3 regions of the Streptomyces hamibioticus genome follow, and region 2 is predicted to be linked to each of the others. Evidence: predicted binding sites of a transcription regulator. Region 2 holds the regulator's gene; each other region holds the start of a gene.
What was found. The regulator HrcA, encoded in region 2, represses chaperone genes, less so after heat shock. The targets are predictions, from matches to a motif close to TTNGCACTCNGNNNNNCNGAGTGCNAA.
Positions count from the first base shown of each region.

Region 1: the regulator HrcA is predicted to act here: its motif matches at 1,561-1,587, upstream of groL (chaperonin GroEL).
Region 3: the regulator HrcA is predicted to act here: its motif matches at 1,439-1,465, upstream of groES (co-chaperone GroES).

Region 1 covers NZ_JBKKQY010000001.1:4,086,682-4,089,952, reverse strand. The annotation lists gene groL (chaperonin GroEL) at 1-1,397, opposite strand, end outside; gene ACLGIH_RS18460 (cold-shock protein) at 1,692-1,895, opposite strand; gene ACLGIH_RS18455 (MoaD/ThiS family protein) at 2,336-2,611, opposite strand; gene thrC (threonine synthase) at 2,608-3,271, opposite strand, start outside.
Region 2 covers NZ_JBKKQY010000001.1:5,098,039-5,101,309, forward strand. The annotation lists gene ACLGIH_RS23120 (DUF3097 domain-containing protein) at 1-649, opposite strand, end outside; gene ACLGIH_RS23125 (MBL fold metallo-hydrolase) at 684-1,415, opposite strand; gene hrcA (heat-inducible transcriptional repressor HrcA) at 1,578-2,594, shown strand; gene dnaJ (molecular chaperone DnaJ) at 2,595-3,271, shown strand, end outside.
Region 3 covers NZ_JBKKQY010000001.1:2,964,269-2,967,539, reverse strand. The annotation lists gene ACLGIH_RS13105 (polysaccharide deacetylase family protein) at 1-657, shown strand, start outside; gene ACLGIH_RS13100 (polysaccharide deacetylase family protein) at 654-1,352, shown strand; gene groES (co-chaperone GroES) at 1,612-1,920, shown strand; gene groL (chaperonin GroEL) at 2,037-3,271, shown strand, end outside.

The sequences.
Region 1 (3,271 bases), 1.0 Mb from region 2:
ACCTTCTCCACGACGACGCCGCCCTCGAGACCACCGTTGACGGCGATCTGCTTCAGCGGGGCCTCCAGGGCGAGCTTCACGGCGTTGGCGCCGGTCGCCTCGTCACCCTCCAGCTCCAGCTTCTCGAAGACCTGGGAGGCCTGGAGCAGGGCCACGCCACCACCGGCGACGATGCCCTCCTCGACGGCCGCCTTGGCGTTGCGGACGGCGTCCTCGATGCGGTGCTTGCGCTCCTTGAGCTCGACCTCGGTGGCGGCACCGGCCTTGATGACGGCCACGCCGCCGGCCAGCTTCGCCAGGCGCTCCTGGAGCTTCTCGCGGTCGTAGTCCGAGTCGCTGTTCTCGATCTCGGCGCGGATCTGGTTGACGCGGCCGTTGACCTGGTCGGTGGAGCCGGCGCCGTCGACGATGGTGGTCTCGTCCTTGGTGATGACGACCTTGCGGGCGCGGCCCAGGAGGTCCAGGGTCGCGTTCTCCAGCTTGAGGCCGACCTCCTCGGAGATGACCTCGCCGCCCGTGAGGATGGCGATGTCGCCGAGCATGGCCTTGCGGCGGTCGCCGAAGCCCGGGGCCTTGACGGCGACGGACTTGAAGGTGCCGCGGATCTTGTTGACGACCAGGGTCGACAGGGCCTCGCCCTCGACGTCCTCGGCGATGATCAGCAGCGGCTTGCCCGACTGCATGACCTTCTCCAGGAGCGGGAGCAGGTCCTTGACGTTGGAGATCTTGGAGTTCGCGATCAGGATGTACGGGTCGTCGAGGACGGCCTCCATACGCTCCATGTCGGTGGCGAAGTACGCCGAGATGTAGCCCTTGTCGAAGCGCATACCCTCGGTGAGCTCCAGCTCCAGACCGAAGGTCTGGGACTCCTCGACGGTGATGACGCCTTCCTTGCCGACCTTGTCCATGGCCTCGGCGATCAGCTCGCCGATCTGGGTGTCGGCGGCGGAGATGGAGGCCGTGGAGGCGATCTGCTCCTTGGTCTCGACGTCCTTCGCCTGCTCCAGCAGGGCGGCGGAGACGGCCTCGACGGCCTTCTCGATACCGCGCTTCAGGGCCATCGGGTTGGCGCCGGCGGCGACGTTGCGCAGGCCCTCCTTGACCAGGGCCTGGGCGAGAACGGTCGCCGTGGTCGTACCGTCACCGGCGACGTCGTCCGTCTTCTTGGCGACTTCCTTGACCAGCTCGGCGCCGATCTTCTCGTACGGGTCCTCGAGCTCGATCTCCTTGGCGATGGACACGCCGTCGTTGGTGATCGTGGGCGCGCCCCACTTCTTCTCGAGGACGACGTTGCGGCCCTTGGGGCCGAGCGTCACCTTCACGGCGTCCGCGAGCTGGTTCATGCCGCGCTCGAGGCCGCGCCGCGCCTCCTCGTCGAACGCGATGATCTTGGCCATGTGAAGTGGTCCCTCCAGGACTGGGGGTGATTCCTTCGGACCGCGCCCGCGCCCGCGACGGACGGCTCGCAGGCCTTGTGGTTCCTTGCCCCACCCGGCCCGCGGGCCTCACCGACCCGGTCCTTCGCTGTCACTCTCACCTTCAGAGTGCTAACGCCAATGATTAGCACTCGACCCGTCCGAGTGCAAGGTGCGCCCGCGAAGCGGGCACGTCCCCGGACATGCCGGAGGGCCCACACCCTGCCGGGTGCGGACCCTCCGGAGAAGACCGTTCGCTGCGGTCGGACGCGCGTATCAGGCGGTGACGCGCACCATGTCGGCCTGCGGGCCCTTCTGACCCTGCGAGATCTCGAACTCGACCCGCTGGCCCTCTTCAAGGGTGCGGTAGCCGTCCATCTGGATCGCGCTGTAGTGGACGAAAACATCCGCACCACCGTCGACCGCGATGAAGCCGTACCCCTTCTCCGCGTTGAACCACTTGACGGTGCCCTGAGCCATGCCTAACTCCCCTATTACTGGCCCTTGCACAGATCCACACTTCGCGGATCCGGGTCAGACCTCACCCCCCAACGGATGGGGGCGTGCGCCGGAACGCGTCGACCGCGGCTGAATGTATCTGTCCAACTGCCGTCTGCAACAGGTCAATCGGACGAGAATTCTGGACGGACCCGGTCCGGAATATGGCGAGAATTCGTGCGATTCCAGGGCAAGTCGGGCCGGACGAACGGCGCAAAAGCCGCGAAAGACACCCACAGTTTGGCTACATCTTGTCGGGCGTACGGCAGGAATTCAGGGTTTCCGACCTTGCGGTCGGGAGCGCGTTCCCCAACTCTACCGCGCTCAATCACACGGAATTGCCCCCTCCGCATCTCTCACGGAGGGGGCAATAGGGGAAACCCTATGTCACCGACATTACCGTCGGTAACGGAAACGCCGGTTCAGCCGCCGGCGACCGCCGGGATGATGGACACGCCGGCCCCGTCGGGGGTCGCGGTCTCCAGGCCCTGCTCGAAGCGGACGTCGTCGTCGTTGACGTACACGTTGACGAACCGGCGCAGCTTGCCCTGGTCGTCCAGCACCCGGGCGGCGATGCCGGCGTGGTTCTTCTCCAGGTCCGAGATGACCTCGGAGAGGGTGGCGCCCTCGGCGCTCACTTCGGCCTGGCCGCCGGTGTAGGTGCGCAGGATGGTCGGGATACGAACGGTCACGCTCATGCGAGGCCAGCCTCTCGGAAGGAGTCCAGGTTCGGGCGGATGGTGGCGGTGAGGCCGGTGCCGGCCACCGCGTCGAGGGTCTTGAGGCCGTCACCGGTGTTGAGGACGACGGTCGTCAGCGCCGGGTCGAGCGCGCCGCTGTCGATGAGCTTCCTCGTCACGCCGACCGTCACACCGCCCGCCGTCTCCGCGAAGATGCCCTCGGTCCGGGCGAGCAGCCTGATCGCGTCGACCACCTGCTCGTCCGTCACGTCCTCCACCGCGCCGCCGGTGCGGCGGGCGATGTCCAGGACGTACGGGCCGTCCGCCGGGTTGCCGATGGCCAGCGACTTGGCGATGGTGTTCGGCTTCTGGGGACGGACGACGTCGTGCCCGGCCTTGAAGGCCGCGGACACCGGCGAGCAGCCCTCGGCCTGCGCGCCGAAGATCTTGTACGGCTTGTCCTCGACCAGCCCGAGCGCGATCAGTTCCTGCAGCCCCTTGTCGATCTTCGTGAGCTGGGAGCCGGAGGCGATCGGCACCACGATCTGGTCGGGCAGCTGCCAGCCGAGCTGCTCGCAGATCTCGTACGCCAGGGTCTTGGAGCCCTCCGCGTAGTACGGCCGCAGGTTGACGTTGACGAAGCCCCAGCCCTCGCCGGCCGGGTCGCCGATCAGCTCG
Region 2 (3,271 bases):
AGTCCTGGCCGCGCGGTACCCGGGGCCAGGACCCGATGCCCAGGGCCGACGGCTTCACCGCCTCCCAGATGTCGATGTACGGGTGGCCCACCACCAGGGCGTGCTCACTGGTCACCGACTCCGCGATGCGCCACTCCTTCGAGCCCGGCACCAGGTGGTCCACCAGGACGCCCAGGCGCGCGTCCGGCCCGGGGGCGAACTCGCCGACGATCGACGGCAGGTCGTCCACGCCCTCCAGGTACTCCACGACCACGCCCTCGATGCGCAGGTCGTCGCCCCACACCTTCTCCACCAGCTCGGCGTCGTGCCGCCCCTCGACGTAGATGCGCCCGGCGCGGGCCACGCGCGCGCGTGCGCCCGGAACGGCGACCGAACCGGACGCCGTACGCGTCGGACGCGCCGGCCCCGAGGACGGCCGCACCAGTGTCACCACCCGGCCCTCCAGCAGGAACCCGCGCGGCTGGAGCGGGAACACCCGGTGCTTGCCGAAGCGGTCCTCCAGCGTCACCGTGCCCGCCTCGCAGCCGATCACCGCCCCGCAGAAGCCGGTCCCCGGCTCCTCCACCACCAGTCCCGGCTCGGCCGGAACCTCCGGCACCGGCTGCGGCTTCTTCCACGACGGGGTCAGATCGGGGGAGTACTGGCGCATTCTCCCGACGATAGGAGAATCCCGCGTGCCGTGATCAGCGCGACACGCCGTACCGGGCCGCCAGCGCGTCCCGCTGGGCCCGGACGAAGGCCGCGTCCACCACCGCGCCGTGCCCGGGGACGTACAGCGCGTCGTCCCCGCCGAGGTCGAGGAGCCGGTCCAGCGCGGCGGGCCAGTGCGCCGGTACGGCGTCGGGGCCCGCCTGCGGAGCCCCGGACTCCTCGACCAGGTCGCCGCAGAAGACGACCTCCGGGTCGCCCGGCACCAGCACCGCCAGATCGTGCGCCGTGTGCCCGGGCCCGAGGTTGGCCAGCAGCACCTGCCGGCCGCCGCCCAGGTCGAGGGTCCACTCGCCGCACACCTGGTGGCGCACCGGCACCAGGGCGTCGGCCGCCTCCGCCGCCCGGCGTGCGTCCAGGCCGTGGGCGACCGCGTCCGCCCGCAGTTCGTCCCGCCCGGAGCCGGTACCGAGGACGGTGTCCACGCCCACCGCGCCGAACACCTCCGCGCCCGCGAAGGCCGCCGCGCCGAAGACGTGGTCGAAGTGGGGGTGGGTCAGCGCGAGATGCGTCACACGGTGACCGGCGAGCGCCTGCGCCTCGGCACGCAACCGGGCGCCCTCCCCGAGGCTCGACCCGGCGTCGATCAGCAGCGCCGCGCCCCGGCCGACGACCAGCCCCGCCGTGCAGTCCCACACCGGCAGCCGGCACCGCCCGACACCGGCCGCCACCCTCTCCCATCCCAGCTCTTCCCAAGTCACCGTCATACCGCGACGCTAACGGGGACGACGGATCCGGGCACGACGGCGCAGGCCCGCCCTTGCCCGGGGTGTGCCCCACGGCCGTACACTGGCCGGGGAAGTCTGGCACTCACACGCGCCGAGTGCCAGGAGGGGAAGCCGGACGAAGGACTTTTGGAGGTGTGCGCGATGCTCAGTGAACGAAGGCTGCAGGTACTGCGCGCCATCGTCCAGGACTACGTCGGCACCGAGGAGCCCGTCGGCTCCAAGGCCCTCACCGAGCGGCACAACCTCGGCGTCTCCCCGGCCACCGTGCGCAACGACATGGCGGCCCTGGAGGAGGAGGGGTTCATCGCCCAGCCGCACACCAGCGCCGGGCGCATCCCCACCGACAAGGGCTACCGGCTGTTCGTCGACAAGCTGGCCGGGGTCAAGCCGATGACGGCCCCCGAGCGGCGCGCCATCCAGAACTTCCTGGAGGGCGCCGTCGACCTCGACGACGTGGTGGCCCGCACGGTGCGGCTGCTGGCGCAGCTGACCCGGCAGGTCGCCGTCGTGCAGTACCCGTCCCTGACCCGCTCGACCGTGCGGCACGTGGAGCTGCTCTCGCTCGCGCCCGCGCGCCTGATGCTGGTGCTGATCACGGACACCGGGCGGGTGGAGCAGCGGATGGTCGACTGTCCGGCGCCGTTCGGCGAGTCGTCGCTGGCGGATCTGCGCGCGCGGCTCAACAGCCGGGTCGCGGGCCGCCGGTTCACGGACGTGCCGACGCTGGTGGAGGACCTTCCGGACGCCTTCGACCCCGAGGACCGCGGTACGGTCTCGTCGGTGCTCTCCACTCTCCTGGAGACACTGGTCGAGGAGAACGAGGAGCGGTTGATGATCGGCGGCACCGCCAATCTCACCCGCTTCGGGCACGACTTCCCCCTCACGATCCGGCCGGTGCTGGAGGCGCTGGAGGAGCAGGTGGTGCTCCTCAAGCTGCTCGGCGAGGCCAAGGATCCGGGCGTGACCGTCCGTATCGGTCATGAGAACGCCCACGAAGGACTCAACTCCACGTCCGTCGTGTCGGTGGGCTACGGTTCGGGCGGCGAGGCGGTTGCCAAGCTCGGCGTGGTCGGACCGACCCGCATGGACTACCCGGGAACGATGGGAGCGGTACGCGCAGTGGCACGGTACGTCGGACAGATCCTGGCGGAGTCGTAGGTGGCCACGGACTATTACGCCGTTCTCGGCGTGCGCCGCGACGCGTCGCAGGAAGAGATCAAGAAGGCCTTCCGGCGGCTCGCGCGCGAGCTGCACCCGGACGTCAATCCGGATCCGAAGACCCAGGAGCGGTTCAAGGAGATCAACGCCGCTTACGAGGTGCTGTCGGACCCGCAGAAGAAGCAGGTCTACGACCTCGGCGGCGACCCGCTGTCGCAGGCCGGCGGCGGTGGCGGGGCCGGCGGCTTCGGCGCGGGCGGCTTCGGGAACTTCTCGGACATCATGGACGCGTTCTTCGGTACGGCGTCGCAGCGCGGGCCGCGCTCGCGCACCCGCCGGGGCCAGGACGCGATGATCCGGATCGAGGTCGAGCTGGACGAGGCCGCGTTCGGGACCACCAAGGACATCCAGGTCGACACGGCCGTCGTCTGCAACACCTGCAGCGGCGAGGGCGCGGCGCCGGGCACGAGTGCCCAGACGTGTGACATGTGCCGGGGCCGCGGCGAGGTCTCCCAGGTGACCCGGTCCTTCCTGGGCCAGGTCATGACCTCCCGCCCCTGCCCCCAGTGCCAGGGCTTCGGCACGGTGGTCCCGACCCCGTGCCCGGAGTGCGCCGGCGACGGCCGGGTCCGCTCCCGTCGCACCCTGACCGTGAAGATCCCGGCCGGTGTCGACAA
Region 3 (3,271 bases), 2.1 Mb from region 2:
CCGCCCGGGAGGAAGCCGGAGATCACCACGCGCAAGGGCTTCGAGGTCGACGACCACGCCGAGCGGGGCCTTCCGCCGGTCTTCACCACGATCCCCACCAAGCAGAAGATCGTCTTCCTCACCATCGACGACGGCGCCGAGAAGGACCCGGCGTTCCTGAAGATGATGAGCGAGCTGAAGATCCCGTACACCGCCTTCCTCAGCGACTACGTGGTGAAGGACGACTACGGCTACTTCAAGAAGATGCAGGCCCGCGGGGTCACCCTCAACAACCACACGCTCAGCCACCCCTACCTGCCCGGCCTGTCGTACGCGGCGCAGAAGCGCGAGATCTGCGGCATGCAGAAGGTCATCCGCGAGCACTACGGCAAGCGCCCCACCGTCTTCCGCCCGCCCTTCGGCAACTACAACGCGGACTCGCTGCGCGCCGCCAAGAGCTGCGGCATCAAGCACGTCCCGCTGTGGAACGAGGAGGTCTTCGTCGACCGCTGGGAGTACCGCGAGTGGGACCGGAAGATCCGCCGCGGCGACATCGTGCTCAGCCACTTCCGGGGCCGGGACGACTGGAAGGGCACCATGCCCGACATGGTCCGCCGCTTCCTGGACAAGGTCACCGCCGAGGGATACGCGGTGGCCCACCTGGAGGACTACCTGTGAGGCGGCGCCGGGTCCGGCGCCGGGCGGCCGGCACCGCCGTGGCGGCCCTGCTGCTCGCAGGCTGCGCCCAGGCGGCCGGCCCCGCCGCCCACGCGCCCGGGGACGCGGCGCAGGCCGCCGGCCGGGCGCAGGACCTCCCGCCCGTCGTGGACCACGTCCGCACCCGCGACAAGGTCGTCTTCCTCACCTACGACGACGGCGCCGAACGCCACCCGCACGTCACCGACCTGGTCCTGGCCCGGCGGCTCCCGGTCACCCTCTTCCTCACGGACACCGTCGCCGGACCGGCCTACGGCGACCTGGCGCGGCTGCGCTCGGTCGGAGCGAGCCTGCAGAACCACACCCTCGACCACCGCTCCCTGCGCGGCCTGCCCTACGCCGGCCAGCGCGCCGAGATCTGCGGCCAGCAGCGCAAGCTCAAGTCCCGCTTCGGCGTCCGCCCCCGTCTGCTCCGCCCGCCCCACGGCACCTACGACACGACGACCCTGCGCGCCGCCGCCGACTGCGGCATCACGGCGGTCGTCCTGTGGCGGGCACGGGTGACGGCCGACGGCGACTTCGCGTACTCCCGTGGGGAGCGCCGCCTGCATCCCGGCGACATCGTGGCGGTGACGGCGCCGGAGCGCACGCAGGAGCTGCTCCGGGAGATCGAGGAGAGGGGGCTGCGGGTGGGCCGCCTGGAGGACTACCTGTAGGCCGCCCCGCACCTCCGGCACTCGCCGCGGGGGTGTGCTGCGCGGGCGGACATTCACCGCGAACCCCGGCCGACGCGCCGCCGTCATTGGCACTCCGCTTGACCGAGTGCTAATCGCGGTCATAGTCTCGGCTCTGGCACTCCCCCTAGGAGAGTGCCAACAACGCGACGGGCAGGTCCGGCACCCGCGACGACGGATCGACCTGGTCGCCACCTCAGACAGTTAACCCCGTGAGATCTCCGAAGGGGGAGGTCGGATCGTGACGACCGCCAGCTCCAAGGTTGCCATCAAGCCGCTCGAGGACCGCATCGTGGTCCAGCCGCTCGACGCCGAGCAGACCACGGCCTCGGGCCTGGTCATTCCGGACACTGCCAAGGAGAAGCCCCAGGAGGGCGTCGTCCTGGCCGTGGGCCCGGGCCGCTTCGAGGACGGCAACCGCCTTCCGCTCGACGTCAACGTCGGCGACGTCGTGCTCTACAGCAAGTACGGCGGCACCGAGGTGAAGTACAACAACGAGGAGTACCTCGTCCTCTCGGCCCGCGACGTGCTCGCGATCGTCGAGAAGTAATTCACCCGAAGCACCCTGCTTTGAGCTGCGCCCCTGGCCCCCGCAATCGATAAGAAGCCGGGCGCCCGGGGCGCAGTGCCGTTCAACCCAGATTCCGGAAGAGGGCTCACGCTCCCATGGCGAAGATCCTGAAGTTCGACGAGGACGCCCGTCGCGCCCTCGAGCGCGGCGTCAACAAGCTCGCCGACACGGTGAAGGTGACGATCGGCCCCAAGGGCCGCAACGTCGTCATCGACAAGAAGTTCGGCGCCCCGACCATCACCAACGACGGTGTCACGATCGCCCGCGAGGTCGAGATCGAGGACCCGTACGAGAACCTCGGCGCCCAGCTGGTGAAGGAGGTGGCGACCAAGACCAACGACATCGCGGGCGACGGCACCACCACCGCCACCGTGCTGGCCCAGGCGCTGGTCCGCGAGGGCCTGAAGAACGTCGCCGCGGGTGCCTCCCCGGCGCTGCTGAAGAAGGGCATCGACGCGGCCGTCGCCGCCGTCTCCGAGGACCTCCTCGCCACCGCCCGCCCGATCGACGAGAAGTCCGACATCGCCGCCGTCGCCGCGCTGTCCGCCCAGGACCAGCAGGTCGGCGAGCTGATCGCCGAGGCGATGGACAAGGTCGGCAAGGACGGTGTGATCACCGTCGAGGAGTCCAACACCTTCGGCCTGGAGCTGGACTTCACCGAGGGCATGGCCTTCGACAAGGGCTACCTGTCGCCGTACTTCGTGACGGACCAGGAGCGCATGGAGGCCGTCCTCGACGACCCGTACATCCTGATCAACCAGGGCAAGATCTCCTCCATCGCGGACCTGCTGCCGCTGCTGGAGAAGGTCATCCAGGCCAACTCCTCCAAGCCGCTGCTGATCATCGCCGAGGACGTCGAGGGCGAGGCCCTGTCGACCCTCGTGGTGAACAAGATCCGCGGCACCTTCAACGCCGTCGCCGTCAAGGCCCCGGGCTTCGGCGACCGCCGCAAGGCGATGCTGCAGGACATGGCCGTCCTGACCGGCGCCACGGTCATCTCCGAGGAGGTCGGCCTCAAGCTCGACCAGGTCGGTCTCGAGGTCCTCGGCTCCGCCCGCCGGGTCACCGTCACCAAGGACGACACCACCGTCGTCGACGGTGCCGGCAAGAAGGAGGACGTGGAGGGCCGCGTCTCCCAGATCAAGGCCGAGATCGAGGCCACGGACTCCGACTGGGACCGCGAGAAGCTCCAGGAGCGCCTCGCCAAGCTGGCCGGCGGCGTGTGCGTGATCAAGGTCGGCGCCGCCACCGAGGTGGAGCTGAAGGAGCGCAAGCACCGTCTGGAGGACGCCATCTCCGCGACCCGCGCCGCGGTCGAGGAGGGCATCGT